2 regions of the Streptomyces malaysiensis subsp. malaysiensis genome follow, and region 1 is predicted to be linked to the other one. Evidence: riboswitches for the same ligand, from Rfam matches in the RefSeq annotation. Region 1 holds a riboswitch; the other holds the start of a gene.
The links. A riboswitch is a leader RNA that binds a small molecule or an ion and turns the genes downstream of it on or off. The one in region 1 is predicted to bind S-adenosylmethionine.
Positions count from the first base shown of each region.

Region 1 (7,196 bases):
CAGTGGGGGCACCACAGGGTGGTCCGGCCCGCGATCCGGCCGTGGCGCAGCGGATGGCCGCAGCGGGGGCAGTGCGGGTCCGGGTCGTCGCGCTGCCCGGTGAGCCAGTCCGGGTCGTCCGGCACCCGGCCCGCCCGCACCGAGGCGCGCAGCACATCGCGCATCGCGGTGTGGAGCCGATCGTGTTCGGCGTCGGTCAGCGAGTTCACCGGCCGCTGTGGATGGATCCGGGCCCGCCACAGGATCTCGTCGCCGAGCAGATTGCCGAGCCCGGCGATCACTGCCTGATCGGTCAGGGTGGCCTTGACGCGTCCGCGTCGCCCCGCCAGCAGCCGGTCGAGCTCGGCCCGGCTCAGCGAGAGCGCGTCCGGGCCCTGATCGCCGATGATCCGGTCGATGTCGGCGTCGGTGGCGGCGAGCCAGATGCCCTGGAGTTTGCGCTGGTCCTCGAAGCCGAGGCGGTGGCCGTCGTCGAGGTCGAAGGCGACGCGCTCGAACCGGCCGGCCGGTTCGGAGTCCGGCCCGCACACCAGCCGCCCGGTCATGCCGAAATGCAGCAGGACCGTGGGCCCGTCGGTGGGGGCGATCAGCCACTTGCCGTGGCGGCGCGGTGCGGCGAAGCGGCGGCCCTTGAGGTCGCGCTTCAGCCGCTGGGCGGTCACCCCGTGCAACACCCCCGCGTCGGCCACCGCCGCCCGCTCGACGCGGCGGCCCTGGGCACAGGAGGCGAGCGTCCGCCGGAACCCCTCGACATCCGGTAGCTCGGGCATAGCGTCAGGCTACGCCCGGGGCTGATGTCTCGCGTTATGGATAATCATCCCTTCGGGGGCTTTCGTCGGCTAAAGTCCGAATTATGCGATTCATGCGCCCGACCCCGGGGGCGAGCGGTCGCAGCCAGACGTTGTTCGCGATCACACGGTGTCTGCCGTTCGTGGTCCTGGCGGCGGTGCTCAGTATTGAGCTCTCCCCCGCGCACACCCTCTACACCGGCTCTCTGCTCTCCCCGGCGCCGGCGCTGGCGGCGGTGACCATGGGGCCGTTCGGCAGCGCCGGTGTGGCGCTGCTGGCCGCGGCGATCTGCGGGATCACCGCCGCCCACAACGACGCGTGGGGCAGCGAGGTGGTGTACGCGAATCTGCTGGCCCTGGTGGTGGTGGCGGTCGCGAGCGTGGCGACCAGCGCGGTACGGGTGCGCCGGGACCGTGAGCTGGCCCATATCCGCCGGATCGCCGAGGTGTCCCAGAACGTGGTGCTGAGGCCGCTGCCCGCCCGGATGGGCGTGGTGAACACCGCCAGTGTCTATATGGCGGCCGAGCGCGGAGCGCAGATCGGCGGGGACCTGTACGAGGCGATGTCCACCCGCTACGGAGTGCGGCTGATCGTCGGCGATGTGCGGGGAAAGGGGCTGGCCGCGGTGCGGTCCGCCGCGGCCGTGGTGGGCGCCTTCCGGGAGGCGGTGCACTACGAGCAGGATCTCGCCGAGGTGATGCACCGCTGCGCGGCCGCGCTGGGGCGCGAGTACGAGCTGCTGGACCGTTCCCAGTTCCAGGACCCGCAGGAGCTGGAGGAGCAGTTCGTCACCGTGCTGCTCGCCCAGGTGTCGGAGGAGTCACTGGTCCATCTGATCAACCGGGGCCATCCGCCGCCCCTGGTGATGCGCGGGCGCAAGGTGCGCTCCCTGGACCCGGTGCGCCCGCTGCCGCCGCTCGGCCTCGAGGATTTCCTTGCCCCTCCCCCGATCCGCGTCGAGACCTTTCCGTTCCTGCCCGGTGACCGGCTGTTGCTGCACACCGACGGAGTGGTCGAGGCCCGCAACCACTGCAACGAGTTCTTCCCGCTGCACCGGACCATGGAGACGCTGGACGGCGCCACTCCGTCCGAGTACCTGGACGGGCTGCGCCACGCCCTGGTCCGGCATACGGAGGGGCGGCTGTCGGACGACGCGGCGATGGTCCTCATCGAGCGGGTCATCGGCGGCGCGGGGCGGCCGGTTCTCTGAGCCGGTTCTTTGTGTGGGTTCTTTGTGTGGGTTCTTTGAGCCGCTTCTCCGAAGTGGGCTCTCCCAGCCGGTTCTCCGAGTGGGTGCGGCCACACCGGCGTCGTACATCCGCCGTACCGTCGGCCCGCGTTGGCCGCCTTGGCATGGGTTGACGCCCTCGCGGAGCGCGACGACACTGTCAGGGACGGTCACGATTGTCAGCGCCCACCGTGCGGTATCCCCGCTCAGGCGGGTCATCGGCCCCGGCTCGCTGACAGGCAACCCTTCTTCCGCGACGGGGTGCCCCCGGGTGACGACCAGGTCCCGTCGGCGTGGACGGGACAAGCGCGGTCTCGCTGCCTCGCGAGCCCCCGATGATGGGATCGGTGGAGATGCCCAGGACCGACAGCCACAGGGACGGCGCCCGTCGGCGTCCCCGGCCGTTGTCCCCGCTCCGCCGTCTCCTGGCTCCGGCGGATCACCTCCTGACCAGGCGGCTGCACATCGATCTGCTGCGCATTTGCAGCGCCTCCAGTCCAGCCGTCTGAATCGACGCGGTCACCGAGCACTGAGCGCGGCCTCGCGCGCCGGGGCCGGGCCGGGTGTGTCCCGGCACCGTCCCGGCGGGCGCCCCGCGCGGGCTTCCCTTCCGTTGCGCCATCGGCGCCGCCTGACCGGCGGGGCCGGGGCTCCGTCATTGCCTTGGAGAGCCATGTCCGAGACGTTTTCCGTCAGTTCAGGTCCCGCCGCTCTGCTCGACCCCGACCCCTGTTCGCCGCGTCCCCGGATCGCCCCGCCCGCACCGCCGCACCGCTTCCGCAGCCGTATCGGCGTCGACCTCGCCGGTGGCTTCTATCCGGTGCCGCATCGCTATCGGCTCTATCTCTCCGCGAGCTGTCCGCTCTCGCTGCGCGTCTCCATCACCCTCGATCTGCTCGGGCTGCGGAACACCGTCGCCACCACTCTCCTCGGGCTCCCGGACGACACCCCCGAAGCGTTCGCCGCGCTGCGCGGGGCCTACGAGGCCACCTGGCACCGCTACGGCGGACCGCTGGACGCGCCCGCGCTGTGCGACGGCTGGACCGGACGTGTCGTCAGCAATCACACGCCCGACATCCTGCGCGATCTCGCCGGCCATCTGAGCGACCCGGGCGGCGCCGGATCTCCCCGGCTGCGCCCGGCGGCCCTCGCCGCGGACATCGACGCCCTCCGCGAACTCCTCGACGAGGACATCACCCACGCCGCACGGCAGGCCGGGACGGCGCACGAGCCGGAGTGCCGGGACGCGGCGCTCGAGCGGCTGCTGACCGCCCTGGACCGGCTCGACCGACAGCTGGCGACCGCGCCGTACGCACTGGGCGACGAGCTGACCGCCGCCGATGTGGACCTGTGGGTGGCCCTCGTCCAGCTCGACACCGAGTACCGGCCCCTCCTGGACGCCGACGCGGCCCACCGGGTCTCCCGGCACGGGCGGCTGCGCGCCTATGTACGGCGGCTGCATGCCCATCCGGCCTTCCACACCACGATCCCGGAGGCGCTCCAGGACGAGGTGTCCTGAGTTTCCGCCCTGGGGTTTCCGCGCCGGCGGTGACCGCCACCGCCGAGGACCCTGGAGGTCACCGCCACCGTCGAAGGCGGCCGTAAGCAGCCATCGCCACCAGTCGCCGTAGCGGCCACCGCCGCCAGTCACCGCCGAGGCACCGCCCTGACCTGCGGCTCCGCTCAGGTCAGGGCGGCCCTGGCGGCGCCGAACTCGCCCATCGCCCCGGCCACGATGGCTTCCAGACGGGCGTGGTGGGCGCCGCGCCAGTAGACCCGCCCGCAGGCCGTACAGCGGGCGAAGACTTCGTAAGTGCGCCGGGTGCCGTGCTGGAGCCGCTCCCGGACCGCCTCCTTGTCGGCGTCCTCCAGCGGGCCGTTGCAGGCGGTGCAGCGGGTCCAGGGCACCAGGCTCGGGGTGAACCGGCCGAGGACGTCCCGCAGTTGCTCATCGGGGCGGTCGCTGTAGACATACGCCCCGGCCCACAGCTCACGGCGGCGCAGCAGCCCGCGGTCGCGGGAGAGCAGCACCCTGCGCTGGGCGGCGGAGCGCGCGGCCAGCTCGGGATCGCCGATGTCCTCGCTCTCGTACGCGGCGTCCACGCCCAGCAGCCGCAGCCGGCGCGCGAGCGTGCCCAGATGCACATCGAGCAGGAAGCGCAGCGGCGCGCCCGGCACTCGCTGCGGGCGGACGACCGGGTGGACCTCCACGGTCTCCCCCGCGCTCGGCACATGCGAGACAGCGGCCTCGTCCCCGTCCACCAGCAGCCTGCCGACCTCGGTGAGCGGGACCCCGAGCGACTCGACGACATGGCCGAGAGTCGAAGCGCCGTCGGTGACGACGGCCGTCCAGGGGCGGCGGCGCTCAGGGACGGTGAAGAACCGCAGTTCAGGGGCGAGGCTGAGGTGGATCTCGGGTCCGTTCACACCGCCAGCATGCCAGGCGCGCCCGGCTCGGGGCGATGGCGTTTCCGGTCCGGCGCCAGGCTTGGCGATCATGAAAACGGACCGTCGGCGGGAACCACCGGGGGCGGCGGGCCGAACGGCCCGTACGCTCGTCGTCCGGGCGTCAGCCGACCGGTGGGTCCGCCTTGGCGCGGTCGCGGTGTCTCTTGCGGCGCCATGCCACCATCCGCAGATAGTCCTCGTGCAGCACCCGCCCGACGAGCGCACCGCCGAAGACCACGAAGCCGACGCCGACCAGCCAGGACTGGACGACCAGGACGGTGCCGACCGGGCCGTAGGAGACCGTGCTGGAGGCGATCAGCGGGGAGAACACCAGCTGGGAGAAGACCCGCAGCCCCAGCAGCCCGACGCCGGTGGCCAGCGCGCCGGGCAGCAGGGCGCCCCAGCTGATCCGCCCGCCGAGCAGCAGATGCTGCGACCACCAGAAGAACAGCACCGTGCCCACCACCGCCACCAGCACCCGGGAGAGACCGGGCGCCAGATGGGCGGAGAGCAGCAGATAGCAGATCAGCACCACGAGCCACACCAGATGGCGCCAGACGGTGTGCCAGCGGCCGGCCGGAAGCTCCCACACCTTCTCGTAGCCGACCTGGAGCACCGTGCCGAAGCGCAGCCCGAAGATGGCGAGCGTGGCCAGACCGAAGGCGGTGGTGGACTCCAGCGCCTGCTTGGGCGGGGCGAACAGCCGCTGCACCTCGTCCCGCGAGGTCGGGGAGAGTCCGAGGCCCTCGCCCAGCCACTGGGCGAATCCCAGCCGGTTCACCGGGTCGGCCGCGGCCACCACGATCAGCAGGGGCACCAGGGTGAGAAAGCCCAGGGCGGCGAAGCCCATCGCGCGGTGCAGCAGCTCGAATTCACTGCCCCGCCGCCAGCCGCGTCCGAGCGCCGACCGGTGGAACGCGTCCTCCAGCCGCCGCCACCATCTGGGCCCCCGGGAGCCGGACGCGGACCGATTCTCGGACATACCCACTCCCCTACCCGCGCCACCGGCTCGACCTGGGCAGTGCCGTCCAGGCTACTCGGGGTGGTGACGTTCCGCCGGGAGCTCGCCCGGGGCACCCATGCGGTGTCCCGGCGGCCGTGCGAGCCCGCTGGGCGGGCCTCACGCCGTGGCCATGACCGGGGCTCCGCTGTCCGCGTCGATGACGCTGACCCGGACGGCGGGCTCGCGCACCGTGTCCAGGCTGGCCGCGGCGTCCACCGCGAAGAGCACCAGAACGGGCCTCGCGGCCGTGCCGCCCCCGTACACCCCGGCGAACTGGAGGATGCGCCAGCCGCCGTCGTCCCAGTGGTCCATCAGAGCGGAGCGCACCACACGGGAGACGCTCTGCCAGGCGCGGGAGCGCTCCAGCAGTTCGACGGTCGCGGCGACCGGGACCGCCGTCCGCGCTCCGGCCGCGGTGAGCGGCACCGGTGGCGGGGCTCCGGCCGCATCGGGCGGCATCGCCGCCTGCGTGGTCGCAGGCGCCACCGCCGTCGCTGCCGCCGTCGCCGTCGCTGTCGCTGTCGCTGTCGCGGCGAGCGGATGTCCGGCGATCCGCAGCCGGAGTCGGCGCAGCGGCATTCGCCAGCGGCGCTCCGGATCGGCGGAGAGGGCCGTCAGGGCCACCGCCGCGGCCAGGACCAGGCACGCCGCCGCGGCCGGATGGCGGGCCGCCGCGGTCCACCAGGGCTGCCGCGCCAGGGCCGCCGCGGCACCGCCCGCGAGAACCGCGGCGGCGCGGGCGAAGGCGCGCCAGGTGAGGGGCGCCTCCTGCCGCGCCGTACAGCCGCAGGAGGAGCCGGGCGCGGCGGTGCGGGCGTAGCCGAGATAGCCGAGGAAGCCCGCGCCGAGGAGGGCGGCCCCCGCTCCCGGGAGCGGGGTGGTGGGCGGCGCCAGCAGCGCGGCGGCGAGGAGGAGTTCGACCGCGCCGAGGACGCGGAGGAAGAGCGCGGCCCGGCCGCCGTCGCGCAGCAGCCGAGCGAGCGCGGTACGGGGCGCCTGCCGGGCGGTGCCCCGGCCGAACAGCTTGCCGGCCCCCGCCGGTCCGAGCACCCCGGCGAGCACCAGCGGGGCGAGGTCGCGGGCCAGAGCGCTCACCGCCGCCTCCCCGCACCGGGCGCGACCGCGACCCGTACGAGGTCCACGGAACCGTCGGACGGCCGCCACGCGCCCAGGACCTGGGCGCTCTGTCCGATGGTGAGCCGGGACAGATCGGCGGTCGGCGAGGCGTCGCCGTACGCGGCGCTGGTCCTCTCCGCCATGAGGTTGCCGATGATCTCGTGCTGCCCGTGGGCGAGATGCAGCCGGGTCTTCTCGATACCGCGGATGGTGGCGTGGAGGTTGACGATGTTGACCCACACCGCGTCGGCGGCGAGGGTGCCGTCGGGCAGCGGGAGGCCGCGGGCGTAGAGTCCGTCGCCGGTCTCGATATCGGCCGCGGTGGTGGCCCGGCCCTTCCAGACGCTGGTGGCGCCCGTGATCCGCACCCGGGAGTGGTCGCCGTAGGAGCCCGCGACCTCCAGGACGTCGCCGTTGATCGCGGCGATCCGCCCCTCGGCGAACGCGCTCCGGGCGACCGCGGGGTCCAGGGGGCGTATGGGCGCGGCGAAGGCGGCGTCGGCGTCCACGGCGCCCAGGGCTGTCGCCCCGATGACTCCGGTGGTTCCGGTGGTTCCGGTGGCTCGGGTGCCGAGGACTCCCGTGCTCAGGGCGCTCGCGCTCAGCGCTCCC
Region 1 covers NZ_JBEZNG010000011.1:138,271-145,466, forward strand. The annotation lists gene AB0E24_RS23035 (Fpg/Nei family DNA glycosylase) at 1-770, opposite strand, end outside; gene AB0E24_RS23040 (PP2C family protein-serine/threonine phosphatase) at 863-1,999, shown strand; SAM riboswitch class IV at 2,186-2,332, shown strand; gene AB0E24_RS23045 (glutathione S-transferase C-terminal domain-containing protein) at 2,691-3,536, shown strand; gene AB0E24_RS23050 (Mut7-C RNAse domain-containing protein) at 3,701-4,444, opposite strand; gene AB0E24_RS23055 (YhjD/YihY/BrkB family envelope integrity protein) at 4,587-5,447, opposite strand; gene AB0E24_RS23060 (MauE/DoxX family redox-associated membrane protein) at 5,586-6,563, opposite strand; gene AB0E24_RS23065 (cell wall protein) at 6,560-7,196, opposite strand, start outside.

Region 2 (7,196 bases), on a different contig from region 1:
GGCTGACGGCGTACTTCATCATGCTGGTCGGTGGCGGTAACGACCTGTGGGCCACCCACTTCCAGCTGTCGATCAACGCGATCACCTGGTTCGTGCGGATCGGCTTCTTCGTCGGCCCGGTGGTGGCGTTCATCGCCACCAAGCGGATCTGCCTCGGCCTCCAGCGGCGCGACAAGGACAAGGTGCTGCACGGCCGGGAGACCGGCATCATCAAGCGGCTGCCGCACGGTGAGTTCATCGAGGTCCACGAGCCGCTCTCGCAGGAGCAGCTGCACACGCTCACCCAGCACGACCAGCCCGAGCCCTACGAGATCGGCCCCGCGGTCGACGAGAACGGGGTCAAGCAGAAGATAAAGCCTTCTCAGAAGCTCCGTTCGAAGCTCTCCAAGGGCTACTACGGCGAGGACAACGTCATTCCGAAGCCGACCCGCGAGGAGTACCACGAGATCACCAGCGGCCACGGCCACCACTGATCTCCCGGAGCCCCTCCAGCGACCGGTTTCTTCATACAGCTACGCCACAGACCAGGGCCCCGGCCCGGACCGCACGGTCCGGCCGGGGCCCCGGCCGTGCTGCCGATAGGCTTGCCGACGGGCCGCTGAAGTGCGCGGACCCCTTCCCTGCCCACCCCACGGATCCAGGAGCGGACCATGGACGTTGTGACCACCGCCGGAGGCGACAGCACCGCGACGGCCCGCACCTGGCCGGACGTACTGAGCACGCTGATCGCCGGCCGTGACCTCGACGTGGACGACACCGCCTGGGCCATGGACCGGATCATGCGGGGCGAGGCCACCGACGCCCAGATCGCCGGATTCGCGATCGCGCTGCGCGCCAAGGGCGAGACGGTCTCCGAGGTGGCCGGTCTGGTGCGGGCCATGTACGAGCACGCCAGGGTGATCGAGGTGCCCGGGGCGACCGTGGACATCGTCGGCACCGGCGGCGACCGCGCCAGGACCGTCAATATCTCCACCATGTCCGCGCTGGTCGTGGCCGGTACCGGCGCGCGGGTCGTCAAGCACGGCAACCGCGCCGCGTCCTCCGCCAGCGGCGCCTCCGATGTGCTGGAGAAGCTGGGCGTCAATCTGGACATCGGCCCAGAGCGGGTGGTCGAGGTCGCGGAGGAGGCGGGGATCACCTTCTGCTTCGCGGTGAAGTTCCATCCGTCGCTGCGGCATGTCGCCTCGGCCCGCCGTGAGCTGGGCGTCGCCACCCCGTTCAACCTGCTCGGCCCGCTGACCAACCCGGCGCGGGTGAAGTGCCAGGCCACCGGGGTCGCCGACGCCCGGATGGCGCCCATCATCGCCGGTGTGCTGGCCGAGCGGGGCTCCTCCGCGCTGGTCGTCCGCGGCGACGACGGGCTGGACGAGCTCACCGTGACCACGACCTCCCAGGTGTGGGAGGTCCGGGGCGGCGCCGTGCGCCAGGAGACCTTCGACCCCCGGGACGCGGGCGTCGCACTGGCCCCCATCGAGGCCCTGCGCGGTGCTGACGCCTCGTACAACGCCGATGTGGCCCGCAGGCTGCTGGCGGGCGAGAAGGGCCCGGTCCGGGACGCGGTGCTGCTGAACTCGGCGGCGGCGCTGGTGGCGCTCGAGCCGGAGCCGGGCGACAAGCCTCTGGCGGACCGGATCGCGGCGGGCGCCGCGCGGGCCGCCGAGTCGATCGACTCGGGCGCGGCGCGCGACGTCCTGGAGCGGTGGGTACGGGCCACCCACGCCTGAGCGCTCCGCCGTCGGTCACGGTGCCCATGTTCTGTCCGGGATACGGACAGGGCATGGGCACCGCCGTAGGACATGGCATACTCCTGCCCAGGTCACGAGCGACAGCGACTACGGCCCCGGCCCGCTGTCCGGCAACCCTCCGTCCGTGGCGGGGTGCCCCGGGTGATGACCAGGCCGCCAGGCAGCGAGGCCGGCGGCAAGCGCGGACCCCTCGCACTAGGGGTCCTGGTGGTCGAGGGAGCTCTTCCGTGATGCAGCGAATGCGCTAGGGCCGGACGGCCCGTTTCTCTCCTGCTCCGCGCGGTGTCCGCCGTGCGTCGAGCGTCCTCTCCGCGCCCCGACGGCCGGCTCGTCGCCGTCCCCGTGCGCGGCACGCATTCCTTCGACCCTTACGGGAGACTTCGCCATGTCCGTGCGCCCTTCTGCCCTCGCCTCCGCCTCCGCCTCCGCCGATTCCTCCGTCGCCGCCTGTGAGCCGCTGCCCGTGCTGGGCAGCGACGTTCTGGTGCCCCTGGTCACCGGGGGCGAGGTGACCTACGCGGCGCTCGACTACGCCGCCAGCGCCCCCGCGCTGCGCCGGGTCTGGGACGACATCGCCGCCTACGCGCCCTACTACGGCAGCGTGCACCGCGGGGCGGGCTATCTCTCGCAGCTGTCCACCGACCTCTTCGAGAACAGCCGTAAGGACGTCGCCGCCTTCCTCGGCTGCCGCGAGGACGACCAGGTCGTCTTCACCCGCTCCACCACCGACTCGCTCAACCTCCTGGCCGCCGTGGCGCCGCGGGGCACCGAGGTCTACGTCTTCGAGACCGAGCACCATGCCTCGCTGCTGCCGTGGGAGCAGCGGGCGGACCTCACCGTCCGCTACCTCAGCGCCCCGCGCTCCCCGCGGCAGGCGGTGGAGACGCTGGAGCGGGCGCTCGCGGGGCGCTCCGGGGGCCCGGCGCTGGTCTGTGTGACCGGCGCGTCCAATGTGACCGGTGAGCTGTGGCCGGTGCGGGAGCTGGCCGCGGCCGCGCACGCGCATGGCGCCCGTATCGTCCTGGACGCCGCGCAGCTGGCCCCGCACCACCCCGTGGACATCGCGGAGGCGGACGTCGACTGGGTGGCCTTCTCCGGGCACAAGCTGTACGCGCCCTTCGGGGCCGGTGTGCTGGCCGGGCGGGCGGACTGGCTGCGGGAGGCCCGGCCGTATCTGGCGGGCGGCGGCGCCAGCCGTAAGGTGGCCCGCAGGGACGACGGCGGTGTCGACGTCGAGTGGCACACCACCGCCGCCCGGCACGAGGCGGGCTCGCCGAACGTGATCGGGGTCTACGCGATCGCCTCGGCGTGCAAGGCGCTGACCGAGGCCGGTTTCGAGGGGCTGGTCGCCCGTGAGCGGCAGCTGATCGAGAAGGTGCGGGCGGGGCTGGCCGAGGTGCCCGAGGTGCGGGTGCTCTCGCTGTTCGGCGACGACGCGCCCCGGGTCGGGGTGCTGTCGTTCGTGGTGGAGGGCTGGAACAGCTCCCACTTCGCGGCGGCGCTCTCCGCGGAGTACGGCATCGGCGTACGCGACGGGCTCTTCTGCGCGCATCCGCTGGTCCGCACCCTGCTGGACAGCGAGCCCGACGAGCCGGGCGAGTGCGGTGCGCCCGAGGCCGCGCCGGGGGAGCGGGCGCTGAACGCGATCCGGGTCAGCTTCGGGGCGGGCACCCCGGACGAGCATGTGGAGCGGTTCGTCGGCGCCGTGAAGGAGCTGGTGCGCGACGGGGCCCGGTGGAGCTACCGCACCGAGGACGGCCGCTGCGTCCCGGACCGCGGCTGAGGATTCCGGACCTGTGGCCCGAGCGTTCGGGCGCGGCCGGGCCCTACGGGGTCTACGGCGCGGCTCCGCCGCGTGGCAGGGGCTTCGCCCTCAGCCCCCGGGGTCCGGGGCGGAGCCCCGGTTCCCCTAGCCGTCCAGACCGATCGCGAACGCGGCCTCCAGGTCGTGCTGCGAGTACGTACGGAAGGCGATGTGGGTCTCGGTCGAGGCCACCCCCGGCACCTTGCTGATCTCGCCCGTGATGATGTCCGCGAGGTCGTCGTGCCGGGCCACCCGCACCATCGCGATCAGATCGTGCGCGCCGGTGACCGAGTAGACCTCGCTCACACCGCCGATCGCGGCGATCTTCTCGGCGGTCTCCGGAATCTGGTCCACGTTGGTCTTGATGAGCACGATCGAAGTGATCACGGCTGACTTTCTCCCTCACTGGCCCGGGCTGCGCCGCCCACTCTAGCCGTCCGCCCGAATCGGGCCCACGCGAAGAGAAACCCGAGGGTGAAGCCCACGAGATGGGCGAGATAGGCCACGCCCGGGCGGTCGTCGGCCTGCCGGGCGGCCAGCCACTGGAGGGCCACCCAGAAGATCAGCACCGCCCAGGCGGGGAAGCGCAGCGGGAGGAAGAGCAGAAACGGGAAGAGGCTGGTCACCCGGGCCCGGGGAAACAGCCACAGAAACGCGCCGAGCACCCCGGAGATGGCCCCGGAGGCGCCCACCAGGCTCTGGGCCGAGTCGGCGTGCGCGGCGGCGTAGCCGAGCAGCGCCAGATAGCCGGTGGCGAGGTAGAAGGCGGCGAACTGGAGGCGTCCCATCCGCTCCTCGGTCATCGCCCCGAAGACGTAGAGAAACAGCATGTTGCCGAGCAGATGCAGCCAGTTGCCGTGCACGAACAGCGCGGTCAGCGGGGCGAGCGGCTGGTCCGGGGCGCCGCTCCACAGCGCGCTCGGCACCACGCCCCAGCGCTCGAAGTACGTGGACTGGGCCTCCACCAGCCGCCCGCCCGAGCCATAGCCGGGGTTGAGCCCCGAGGCCGGTCCGAGGACGAAGATCAGGCAGCAGCTGACGATCAGGCCGTACGTCATCCACGGGCGGCCGGGCCCCGCCATCCAGGGGCGGCCGGGCCCCGACGACGTCTCGATCATGGTCAGATCATTCCGTACCGGACGCAACCTCCACAGAGCGCCTCGCCGCGCTCCCCGTGGCCGCGGGCGGGAGACGGGCCCCGGCGCGGGCCAGGGCTCAGGCCGTAGGGTTACAGGACGCCGCCGACGAGCCGAGAAGCGAGGACCGCACCATGGCCGTGCCCCTGCCGACCGCCCAGACCCGCTGGCGTTGCACGCTCTGCGGCAATCTCACCCGGTTCGATGTGACCCGCGCGACCAGAGCCGTGGAGTATGTGCATCTCGACCTGGCCGGGGAACCCAGAGTCGAGGAACGCGAGGTGCTCGGTGAGAGCATTGAGTCAGTGCGCTGCCGCTGGTGCAACGCGGTCGATCAGATCGAGCTCGTGGATCGCCCGAGCGCCGGCCAGAGCGCCTGAGAACGGAGCGGTGACAGGTGGTGGAGCGGACCGGTGACCCCGGGGCGGCCGGTGACGCCGAGGGCGTCACCGAGGCGCTGGACCGCCCCCTGCCGGAAGGGGTGCGACGGCGTGTGGTGGCGCTGGTCGCGGACGCCTTCGGCGGTCTGACGGTCACCGAGCTGCCCACCCAGCTGCGGCAGTACGCCCGTTTCACCCCGACCCGGCGCGCCAAGTTCGCGGGCAACGCGATGGCCGCCGCGGTGGAGAGCGACCCCGTCTTCCGGCAGCGGATCGCGGGACGGCTGCGGGAGGCCCAGCGGGAGCTGGCCGAGGCGATCGAGGGCGGGTCGCCGCCCGCGGCGGCCGATCCGGTGGATGTCGCGGCGGTGGCGTATGTGCTGCGCCCGGCGGGCTGGGTCAAGCTGGTCGAGGCGGCGGGCGAGGAGGCCCAGCGGGCCTCCGCCGAGCGGGCCGGCGAGGAGGCGGCGCGCGAGCTCCAGCGGCTGCGCGACGAACTCGCCGAGGCCAAGGCGGCCATCCGGCACGAGACGGAGCGGACGCGCGCCGAGCTGGAGACGGCCCGCAAGGAGAACGACGTGCTCCAGCGCAAGCTGCGCAGCGCGCAGAGCGATGTGAAGCGTGGCGCGGCCGCGCTGCGCAAGCTCGAGGCCGAGCTGGAGTCCGTACGGTCGGAGGCGGCCGCGAGCCAGGCCACCGCGGACACCGAGGCGCGGCGGCTGCGAGCCCGGCTCGGGGAGGCGGAGTCGGCGCTGGAGGCCAGCCGGCGGGCGGTGCGCGAGGGGCGCAGCGTGGAGGACATGCGGCTGCGACTGCTGCTGGACACGGTGCTGGACGCGGCGCAGGGGCTGCGGCGCGAACTGGCCCTGCCGCCCGCGTCGATGCGCCCGGCGGACACGGTGGACGCCGTGGAGCCGGGGAAGATGACGCCGAAGGACATAGCGACCAGGGCGCTGTCGGAGATGGACCCGGCGCTGCTGGACCAGCTGCTCGCGCTGCCGCAGGCCCATCTGGTGGTGGACGGCTACAACGTCACCAAGACCGGCTACCCCACGATGCCGTTGGAGAAGCAGCGGCTGCGGCTGCTGGGCGGTCTCGCGGTGCTCGCGGCCCAGACGGGCGCGGAGATGACATGTGTCTTCGACGGGGCGGAGCTGGCCGCGCCGGTGCTGCTCGCGCCGCCGCGCGGGGTGCGGGTGCTGTTCAGCAAGCCGGGGGTGACGGCGGACGAGTTGATCCGGCAGCTGGTGCGGGCCGAGCCGCCGGGCCGGCCGGTGGTGGTGGTGTCCACCGACCGAGAGGTGGCCGACGGGGTGGCACGCGCCGGAGCGCGTCCCGTGGCATCCGCGTTGCTGCTGAAGCGACTTGCCCGCACCTGAACCACGGGTGGCGCCGTATCCGGGTTGTGCGTGCATCCCGCGTATCCCGCTATCCCGCTATCCCGCTATCCCGCGTATCCCGTGTATCCCCTGTATCCCGGTTCCGGGCTTCCGTGCCCGAATGACTTCAGAAGTCTGACCCGAACCACTTCCGGCATCAGCGGAGCGTCGATCGGTCATCACTGCCCGTGTGATGTTTGTAAAAGATGCGCTTGCGGAGCGACTTTTTTGCCGTCGGGATTTGAACGGATCACGGCGGGGTCACTATGGTCAGCTCGAACCTTCGCGCGGTTGATCACCCATCCGGGGTGACAGCGGAGGTACCGCCGAGTCCGCGCCCTGTCGCGGAGCCGGGGTTTCGCAACCCCACAACTCCCGGTAGGCGGCTGGAGGAAGAAGGAGCTCGCCTTCGTGGCGTCCCACCGTCGACCCAAGCAGCCGAGCCGCACTCGGGTAACCGTTCTCACCGCGACCGCGGCCGCCGCCGTCGCGCTCACCTCCCAGGCCGCCCAGGCCGCTCCGAAGCAGGACAAGAAGGACGTCAAGGAGCAGGTCGACAAGCTCTACGAAGAGGCGGAGCAGGCGACCGAGAAGTACAACGGCGCCAAGGAGAAGCAGGAGAAGCTGGAGAAGCAGGTCGGCGACCTCCAGGACAAGGTGGCGCGCGGTCAGGAGGACCTGAACAAGCTGCGCGACGGCCTGGGTGCGATGGCCACCGCCCAGTACCGCTCCGGTGGGATCGACCCCTCGGT
Region 2 covers NZ_JBEZNG010000008.1:90,681-97,876, forward strand. The annotation lists gene qcrB (cytochrome bc1 complex cytochrome b subunit) at 1-473, shown strand, start outside; gene trpD (anthranilate phosphoribosyltransferase) at 651-1,724, shown strand; SAM riboswitch class IV at 1,815-1,933, shown strand; gene AB0E24_RS18210 (aminotransferase class V-fold PLP-dependent enzyme) at 2,131-3,528, shown strand; gene AB0E24_RS18215 (Lrp/AsnC ligand binding domain-containing protein) at 3,655-3,936, opposite strand; gene AB0E24_RS18220 (rhomboid family intramembrane serine protease) at 3,933-4,667, opposite strand; gene AB0E24_RS18225 (hypothetical protein) at 4,820-5,065, shown strand; gene AB0E24_RS18230 (NYN domain-containing protein) at 5,083-6,444, shown strand; gene AB0E24_RS18235 (C40 family peptidase) at 6,856-7,196, shown strand, end outside.
Region 2: linked by a shared signal. The riboswitch ahead of AB0E24_RS18210 (aminotransferase class V-fold PLP-dependent enzyme) and the one ahead of AB0E24_RS23045 (glutathione S-transferase C-terminal domain-containing protein) in region 1 are both predicted to bind S-adenosylmethionine.